2 regions of the Brevibacterium luteolum genome follow, and region 1 is predicted to be linked to the other one. Evidence: riboswitches for the same ligand, from Rfam matches in the RefSeq annotation. Region 1 holds a riboswitch; the other holds the start of a gene.

Evidence for each region. Region 1 has a riboswitch for thiamine pyrophosphate ahead of M3C25_RS00410 (ECF transporter S component). Riboswitches for the same ligand answer to the same signal wherever they lie in the genome.
Region 2: another riboswitch for thiamine pyrophosphate. It lies ahead of thiC (phosphomethylpyrimidine synthase ThiC); the one in region 1 lies ahead of M3C25_RS00410 (ECF transporter S component).

Annotation. Positions count from the first base shown of each region.
Region 1 is NZ_JALXPM010000001.1:82,865-86,599, forward strand. Features, by position in the region: gene M3C25_RS00400 (hypothetical protein) at 1-585, opposite strand, end outside; gene M3C25_RS00405 (DUF4916 domain-containing protein) at 686-1,225, shown strand; TPP riboswitch at 1,226-1,331, shown strand; gene M3C25_RS00410 (ECF transporter S component) at 1,361-2,002, shown strand; gene M3C25_RS00415 (ABC transporter ATP-binding protein) at 2,002-3,486, shown strand; gene M3C25_RS00420 (energy-coupling factor transporter transmembrane component T family protein) at 3,483-3,735, shown strand, end outside.
Region 2 is NZ_JALXPM010000010.1:71,396-75,130, reverse strand. Features, by position in the region: gene M3C25_RS04275 (hypothetical protein) at 1-206, shown strand, start outside; gene M3C25_RS04270 (GyrI-like domain-containing protein) at 393-857, shown strand; partial or broken gene thiC (phosphomethylpyrimidine synthase ThiC) at 850-2,596, opposite strand; TPP riboswitch at 2,677-2,784, opposite strand; gene chrA (chromate efflux transporter) at 2,863-3,735, shown strand, end outside.

The DNA.
Region 1 (3,735 bases):
GAGGTCACCGGCGCCGGTGACCTGGGTGTTGACCTGCTGCCAGTGGTTCGCCGCGGCGAGCGCCCAGACGCTGAGCCAGCGGGCGAGCGCCCCGGCCTGCTCGTCACTGGGCTCGATCGCACGGCCGGCAGCCACCGCCTCGGCGACGGGGCCGAACAGCTCGGGCAGGCCGACGGTCACCGACTCAGACCCGGCCTGTTCGAGCATGCCGGTCAGCAGCAGCGTCGCCCAGGCCCGCTCGGTCAGCGGCAGCTCAGCCAGCGTCTTGGCGCCACCGGCCTCTTCGAGTCCGGCGAGTTCGGCGACAGCGGCGAGCTCCTCACCGCTCAGCTCGCCGGTCTCGGCGGCCGGGCGCTGCGCGTTCGGACCGGAGGCGACCCAGTGCCAGATCCGCAGCGCGGCGGCCACGACCGACACCTCGGCGATCTGGGCGGCGTCGACAGCCTGCGATTCGGGCTGGTCGATCTGGTCCTCGGCGTCCAGGAGGCCGAAGAGGGTCATGGCGATCGGGTGGTAGTGGGCGCTGATCTCGTCGGCGAGATGCTGGTCGGCGCCGGTGGGCTGCTCGTTCATGTCATCGCTCATGCCCCGAACCTATCGCAGCCCCGGCGGTTCACGCTTCCCGCTCCTGCGGACATGCGCCTGGAGTCTGGCCTGACCAGAGCCCGTGTGGAACCATGGGACTATGACACGCACCGCTTTGGCTTTCGATGAGAACTGGCTCGAACCCGATGAGCTGGCCCGGCTGCGCAGACGCCTGCCGATGGCCTACATCAATGCGGTGCCGGTGCTGCTCGACGACCACGGTGTGCCGGAGAAGGTCGGGCTGCTGCTGCGCACCGGCGATGACGGCTCGCTCGTGCGCGAGGTGATCGGCGGGCGGGTGCGCTTCCACGAGACCCTGCGCGATGCGCTCATGCGCCATGCCGAGAAGGACCTCGGGCCGCTGGCGTTTCCGTCGCTGCCGAGCTCGCTCAACCCGTTCCACGTCGCCGAGTACTTCCCGACCGAAGGTGCCTCCAAGCTTCACGATCCGCGCCAGCATGCGATCGCCCTGTGCTACATCCTGCCGGTGCAGGGTGAGTGCACACCGCGCCAGGATGCGCTCAGCCTCGACTGGCTGACCCCGGACGAAGCACTGCGCGAGGACATCGTGGCGGAGATGAACCACGGACAGGAGCACATCGTCAAAGCCGCCCTGGCGTACATGGGTCTGCTACCGTAGACGCGACGACAGGGGAGCGCTCATGAGGAGCGCTGAGAGTGCACAGTTGCAGACCCTCGAACCTGACGCGGTTCATACCGCCGGAGGAAGTCGAGTCTCTTCACCCCTCCTTGCCTGATTGAAGGAGGATTTGCGATGTCTGACGTCCAGACCCGCCACACCCATCACGAACCCAACAACATGCCTGCCGGAGTTCCGGCGACGATGCGCTGGAGGGTCGTCGACATTGTCGTCGCCTCCGTGCTCGCCGTCGCGATCGGCATCGTGTTCTGGGCCTGGTCGAACTCCTGGGAGACGATCAGCGCCCCGTTCCAGGCCCTCTACCCGCCGACGAAGGGACTGCTGACCGGCGTGTGGGTGCTCGGCGGCGTGCTCGGCGGGCTCATCATCCGCAAGCCCGGTGCAGCGCTGTACGTCGAGGTGCTCGCTGCGATTGTCTCGGCGGTGCCGGGCAACTACTTCGGGCTCATGGTCATCGTCTCCGGGCTCATCCAGGGCTTCGGCGCTGAGATCATCTTCGCCTCGCTACGCTACCGCCGCTACACCTTCATCGCCACGCTGCTCGCCGGCCTGGGTGCCGGGCTGTCGCTGGCGATCGGCGAGAACATCCTCTACAACGCCGCCTGGACGTTTGAGCACAAGGCGCTCTACACCGTCTTCGCCGGCATCTCCGGCATGGTGCTCGCCGGCCTCGTCTCGTGGTTCGCGCTCAAGGCGATCGCCCGCACCGGTGCGCTGGGCGCCTTCGCGTCCGGACGCAGCGCGCGAGAAGTCTGATGGCCGCCGCGACCCGCGGCGTCGACGTCCTCGCCCGCGGCTTCGGCTGGCGGCACTCCGGGCGCAAGCGCGCCGCTGTCAGCGACATCGACCTGCGCATCGAGGCCGGTGAGCGCGTCCTGCTGCTCGGCTCCTCAGGGGCTGGGAAGTCGACGCTGCTGCATGCGATCGCAGGAGTCCTGCCGGCCGAGTCCGGGTACCGGACCGGCGAGCTGCTCGTCGGCGGCCGCCCACCGGATCCCACCTCGGGCACCACCGGGCTCGTCCTGCAGGACCCGGACGCGCAGGTGGTGCTCGCCCGGCTCGGCGACGATGTGTGCTTCGGGATGGAGAACACCGGCGTCGACCCGGCCGCGATGCCCGCCCGCGCCCGCAAGGCGCTGTCCACCGTCGGCCTCGATCTGCCGTGGGATCATCCGACGTCGGCGCTGTCCGGCGGGCAGAAGCAGCGCCTTGCTCTGGCCGGCGTGCTCGCCATGGCTCCCGGGCTCATGGTGCTCGACGAGCCGACGGCCAACATCGATCCGGCCGCCGTTCCCGAGGTGTGCCAGGCGGTTCTCGACGCGCAGGCCGCCTCTGGTGCGACCCTGCTCATCGTCGAACACCGGGTCGACATCTGGGCCGATCACGTCGACCGGATCATCGTGCTCGGCGAGTCCGGGCTGGTCGCCGACGGTGCGCCCGATGCGGTGCTGCACGACCCGGCGCTGCGCGGCATCCTGGCTGGCGCTGGGGTCTGGCTGCCTGGTGCCGCACTCCCCCAGCCGCGCGTCCCGCGGCCGGCGGGTGCGGTGCTGCTGGAGGCCGAGAAGCTCGCCGTCGCCCGCTCCCGCCGTGGCCCGGTCGCCGTCAGTGACCTCAGCGTCGACCTCGCCGAAGGCCAGGCGCTCGCACTCGTCGGGCACAACGGCGCTGGCAAGTCGACGACCGCGCTCACCCTCGGCGGCCTGCTGCCTGCCCGTGCTGGGAGGGTGCGGGCCACGCCGCGGCTGCTCGACCTCGGGCGCGGGGCGCCCCGCCGCGACGACCCGCACCGGTGGCCGGCGGCTGACCTCGTCGCCCGGATCGGCACGGTGTTCCAGGAGCCGGAGCATCAGTTCCTCACGACCACGGTCGCCGATGAGCTGCGGCTGGGTCCGCGCCAGGCCGGTTGTGCCCAAGCCGAAACCGAGGCGCGGGTGGCCGAGCTGCTCGAACGCCTGCGGCTGACCCGGCTGGCGCATGCGCATCCGCACACGCTCTCCGGTGGGGAGAAGCGGCGGCTGTCGGTGGCGTGCATGATGGCGACCCGCCCGCCGGTGCTCATCATCGACGAACCGACCTTCGGCCAGGATGCGAACACGTGGCGGGAGCTCGCGGCGCTCAGCTGCGAGCTGCTCGACGCCGGCACCGCGATGCTGACCGTCAGCCATGATGCGGAGTTCCTCCAGGCGATCGCCGCTGAGCGGATGCTCTTCGGCCGCGGACAGGCGGTGCGCGCATGAACGCCGACCTCCTCGTCCCCGTCGTCCGGGAGACCCCGCTCGTGCGCTGCAATCCAGTCGCCAAGCTCGCCGCCGGTGCAGTGCTCGCCATCGCGGTCGTGCTCAGCATCGACGTCGTCTCCGCCGCGGTCATGCTCGGACTCGTCATCCTCATGCTGCCGCTCACCGGCCTCGACCTGGCCGTGCTCGTCAAGCGGCTGTGGTTCCTGCCGCTGGCCGCGCTCATGGCCGGCTGGGGCACCGCGCTGC
Region 2 (3,735 bases), on a different contig from region 1:
TCACCGGTGCGGCCGATGAGCTCGATGCCCTGGACCATCAGCGCTCATGGGTGTTCCTGCAGGGGGAGCAGTCATTTGAGAGCACAACCCCGCTGGCCGATGCCCGCAAGTACGGTGTCGTCGGCATCGAGTTCACTGATTCGCGCGAGAACCGCTGGCGACGCGATGTGCGCGGCCGGCTCACGCTCACCGAACCGCGGCAGTGACGGGCAGATGGGAGAGGCCGCTGTGAGCACGAAGGTCGACTTCAAGAAAACGATGGAGCGCTACCGCCCACGCTCCGGCCGATTCGACCGGCTTGACGTGCCGGCGACGACCTATCTCATGGTCGACGGAGCCGGAGACCCGAACACGTCAGCGGCTTTCACCGCGGGATCGAAACCCTCTACCCGGTGGCGTACACACTGAAGTTCCATTCGAAGGACACGTATGGCCGCGACTATGTCGTCCCACCGCTGGAGGGTCTCTGGTGGGCTGAGGACATGACAGCCTTCACCACCGCCCGGGACAAGACGCAGTGGCAGTGGACGCTCATGCTCATGGTCCCCGATTGGCTCACCGCAGACGATATCGATGCTGCAATCACTGCGGCACGCCGGAAAGCAGAGAAGAAGGGCCGGGCACTCCCGCTCATCGGCAGCTTGCGCGCAGGCGAGCTTGCGGAGGGCACATGTTTTCAGACCCTGCACATCGGCAGCTTCGATGACGAAGCCGGCGTGCTGGCCGAACTGCACGAGTCGGTGATACCGGCTGCCGGGATGAAACCCGGCGGCCGGCACCACGAGATCTACCTATCGGACTTCCGGCGCACCGCACCGCAGCGCTGCCGGACCATCCTGCGCCAGCCGGTCAGCTGATCCTCGTCTCCACCGCCTCGGGCGCGGTGTCGGGAGCAGGCGGCCCGACGGTCGGCTCGGGCAGGTACACCTGCTCGCCGCGGGCGAGGAACTCCTGGGCCTTGGCCTGCATGCCGGCGATCGCCGCCTGCGCCTCAGCGCTTCCGTACGTGTCGCGGATGTCCTGGGAGATGCGCATCGAGCAGAACTTCGGCCCACACATCGAACAGAAGTGGGCTGTCTTGGCCGGTTCAGCCGGCAGCGTCTCGTCGTGGAACGCCTCGGCAGTCTCCGGATCGAGACCGAGCGCGAACTGATCGCGCCACCGGAACTCGAAGCGGTCCTTCGACAGGGCATCATCACGCTCTTGCGCACCAGGGTGGCCCTTGGCCAGGTCAGCGGCGTGGGCTGCGATCTTGTAGGTGATGACACCGGTCTTGACGTCATCGCGGTTCGGCAGACCCAGATGCTCCTTCGGGGTGACGTAGCACAGCATCGCGGTGCCGTAGCGGGCGATCTCCGTCGCCCCGATCGCCGAGGTGATGTGATCGTAACCGGGAGCGATGTCGGTCACGAGCGGGCCGAGGGTGTAGAAGGGCGCGCCGTGGCACAGCTCCTGCTGGCGCTCGACGTTCTCACGGATCCTGTGCAGCGGAATGTGGCCAGGTCCTTCGACCATGACCTGCACATCGTGCTCCCACGCCCGCTGAGTCAGCTCAGCCAGCGTGTCGAGCTCAGCGAACTGCGCGGCATCGTTGGCATCGGCGATCGAACCCGGGCGCAGGCCGTCGCCTAAGGAGAAGGCGACGTCGTACTGAGCGAAGATCTCGCACAGTTCATCGAAGTGGGTGTAGAGGAAGTTCTCCTCGTGATGCGCCAGGCACCACCCGGCCATGATCGACCCGCCGCGGGAGACGATCCCAGTGACCCGCTCGGCGGTCAGCGGCACGTAGCGCAGCAGCACACCGGCATGGACGGTCATAGTCGACGCCCTGTTCGCACTGTTCGATGACGGTGTCGCGGTAGATCTCCCACGTCAGCTTCTCCGCCTCACCATCAACCTTCTCCAGAGCCTGGTAGATCGGCACGGTGCCGATCGGGATGGGGGAGTTGCGCAGGATCCATTCGCGGGTGGTGTGGATATCGTTGCCCGTCGAGAGATCCATGAGCGTATCGGCACCCCATTTGGCCGCCCAGTTGAGCTTGGCGACCTCCTCGCCGATCGAGCTGGTGACAGCGGAGTTGCCGATGTTGGCGTTGATCTTGACGAGGAACTTCCGCCCGATGATCATCGGCTCGGACTCCGGGTGGTTGATGTTGGCTGGGATGATCGCCCGGCCGGCGGCGACTTCGCTTCTGACGAGTTCGACATCGCACTGCTCGCGCAGCGCGACGAAGCACATCTCCGGGGTGACGACACCGGCGCGTGCGTAGTGCATCTGCGTCACCCGCTTGCCGGGCTTCGCCCGCCGAGGTGTGGGCACCCGGCCCTGCCACTGCTGGGAGGGCCGGCCGCGGCGCACAGCCGCCCGGCCGTCATCGGCGAGCTTCCTGCCACGGCCCGCGTGCTCTTCGGTGTCCCCACGGGCGGCGATCCACTCCGCCCGCCATGGTGCCAGTCCCTCCTCGGGCACGCTGCCGGGCCCCATCGTCCGGTAGACCTGGACCGGGGGATTGGCCCGCTGGCCGGGCGAGTCGTCGAGATGGATCTCAGTGACGGGCACGCGGATGCCGTGCGCGGCATCCTCAACCCACCCGATTCGGTGCTTGGGGTGCTGTTCGGAGTGCGGCTGGGCAGCTGCGGTCTCGGAGGCGTGCGTGTTCTCAGGGATGAATGCAGACAACGATGTCCCTCACTTCCTACGCCGGCATTAACCGGATCAGGTTCAGCGGTCCCGGACGCCGTGTCCGGTCTCAGCCTCGCTGTGAGGCTCCCGCGTGGTCAGCTCAATCTATATCACACCCGATCAGAGAGGCGGAGCTGTCGTTCGCCTGGAGTTCACCTGCCTGGCGTTGAATAGCGGGCATGCCACCTTCCGCCTCAGCGTCTGACTGCCAGCTTGCCGCCGCACCCGCCAGCCGGGGATCCGTTGCTGAGGTGTTCTGGGTCTTCCTGCGGCTGGGGCTCACCTCCTTCGGCGGCCCGGTCGCCCACCTCGGGTACTTCCGTGAGGCCTTCGTCGAGCGCCGCCGCTGGCTCAGCGACCGCGCTTATGCCGATCTCGTCGCGCTGTGCCAGTTCCTGCCGGGCCCGGCCTCCAGCCAGGTCGGCATGGCGCTGGGCCTCAAACGCGCAGGCTTCGCCGGCATGCTCGCCGCCTGGGTCGCCTTCACCCTGCCCTCGGCGCTTGCGCTGGCGGCCTTCGGTTTCGGCATCCATGCCCTCGGCGACCTCGGCGACGCCGGCTGGCTCACCGGACTCAAGGTCGCAGCCGTGGCTGTCGTCGCGCATGCGGTGCTCGGCATGGCGCGCTCGCTGACTCCCGACGCACCGCGGGCGAGCATCGCGGTCACCGCCCTGGCCATCGCCCTGCTCGTGCCCACCGCATGGGCGCAGGTCGCTGCGATCGTGCTCGCCGGCATCATCGGGCTGGTATGGCTGCGTCCGGCCGCGCCCGAGGCGTCAGGCGCCTCAGACGGGCAGAGGCAGCCGTTCAGGGTGCGTGTGCCGATGCCGGTGGCCGCCGGCAGCCTCATCCTCTTCGCCGTCCTGCTCATCGGGCTGCCGGTCATCGCCCGTCTCACCGGCAGTGATGCGCTGCAGCTGGCAGATGTGCTCTATCGAGCTGGCGCGCTCGTGTTCGGCGGCGGACATGTCGTGCTGCCGCTGCTGCAGGCCGAGCTCGTGCCTACCGGGACCGTCTCGAACGATGCCTTCCTCGCCGGCTACGGCGCCACC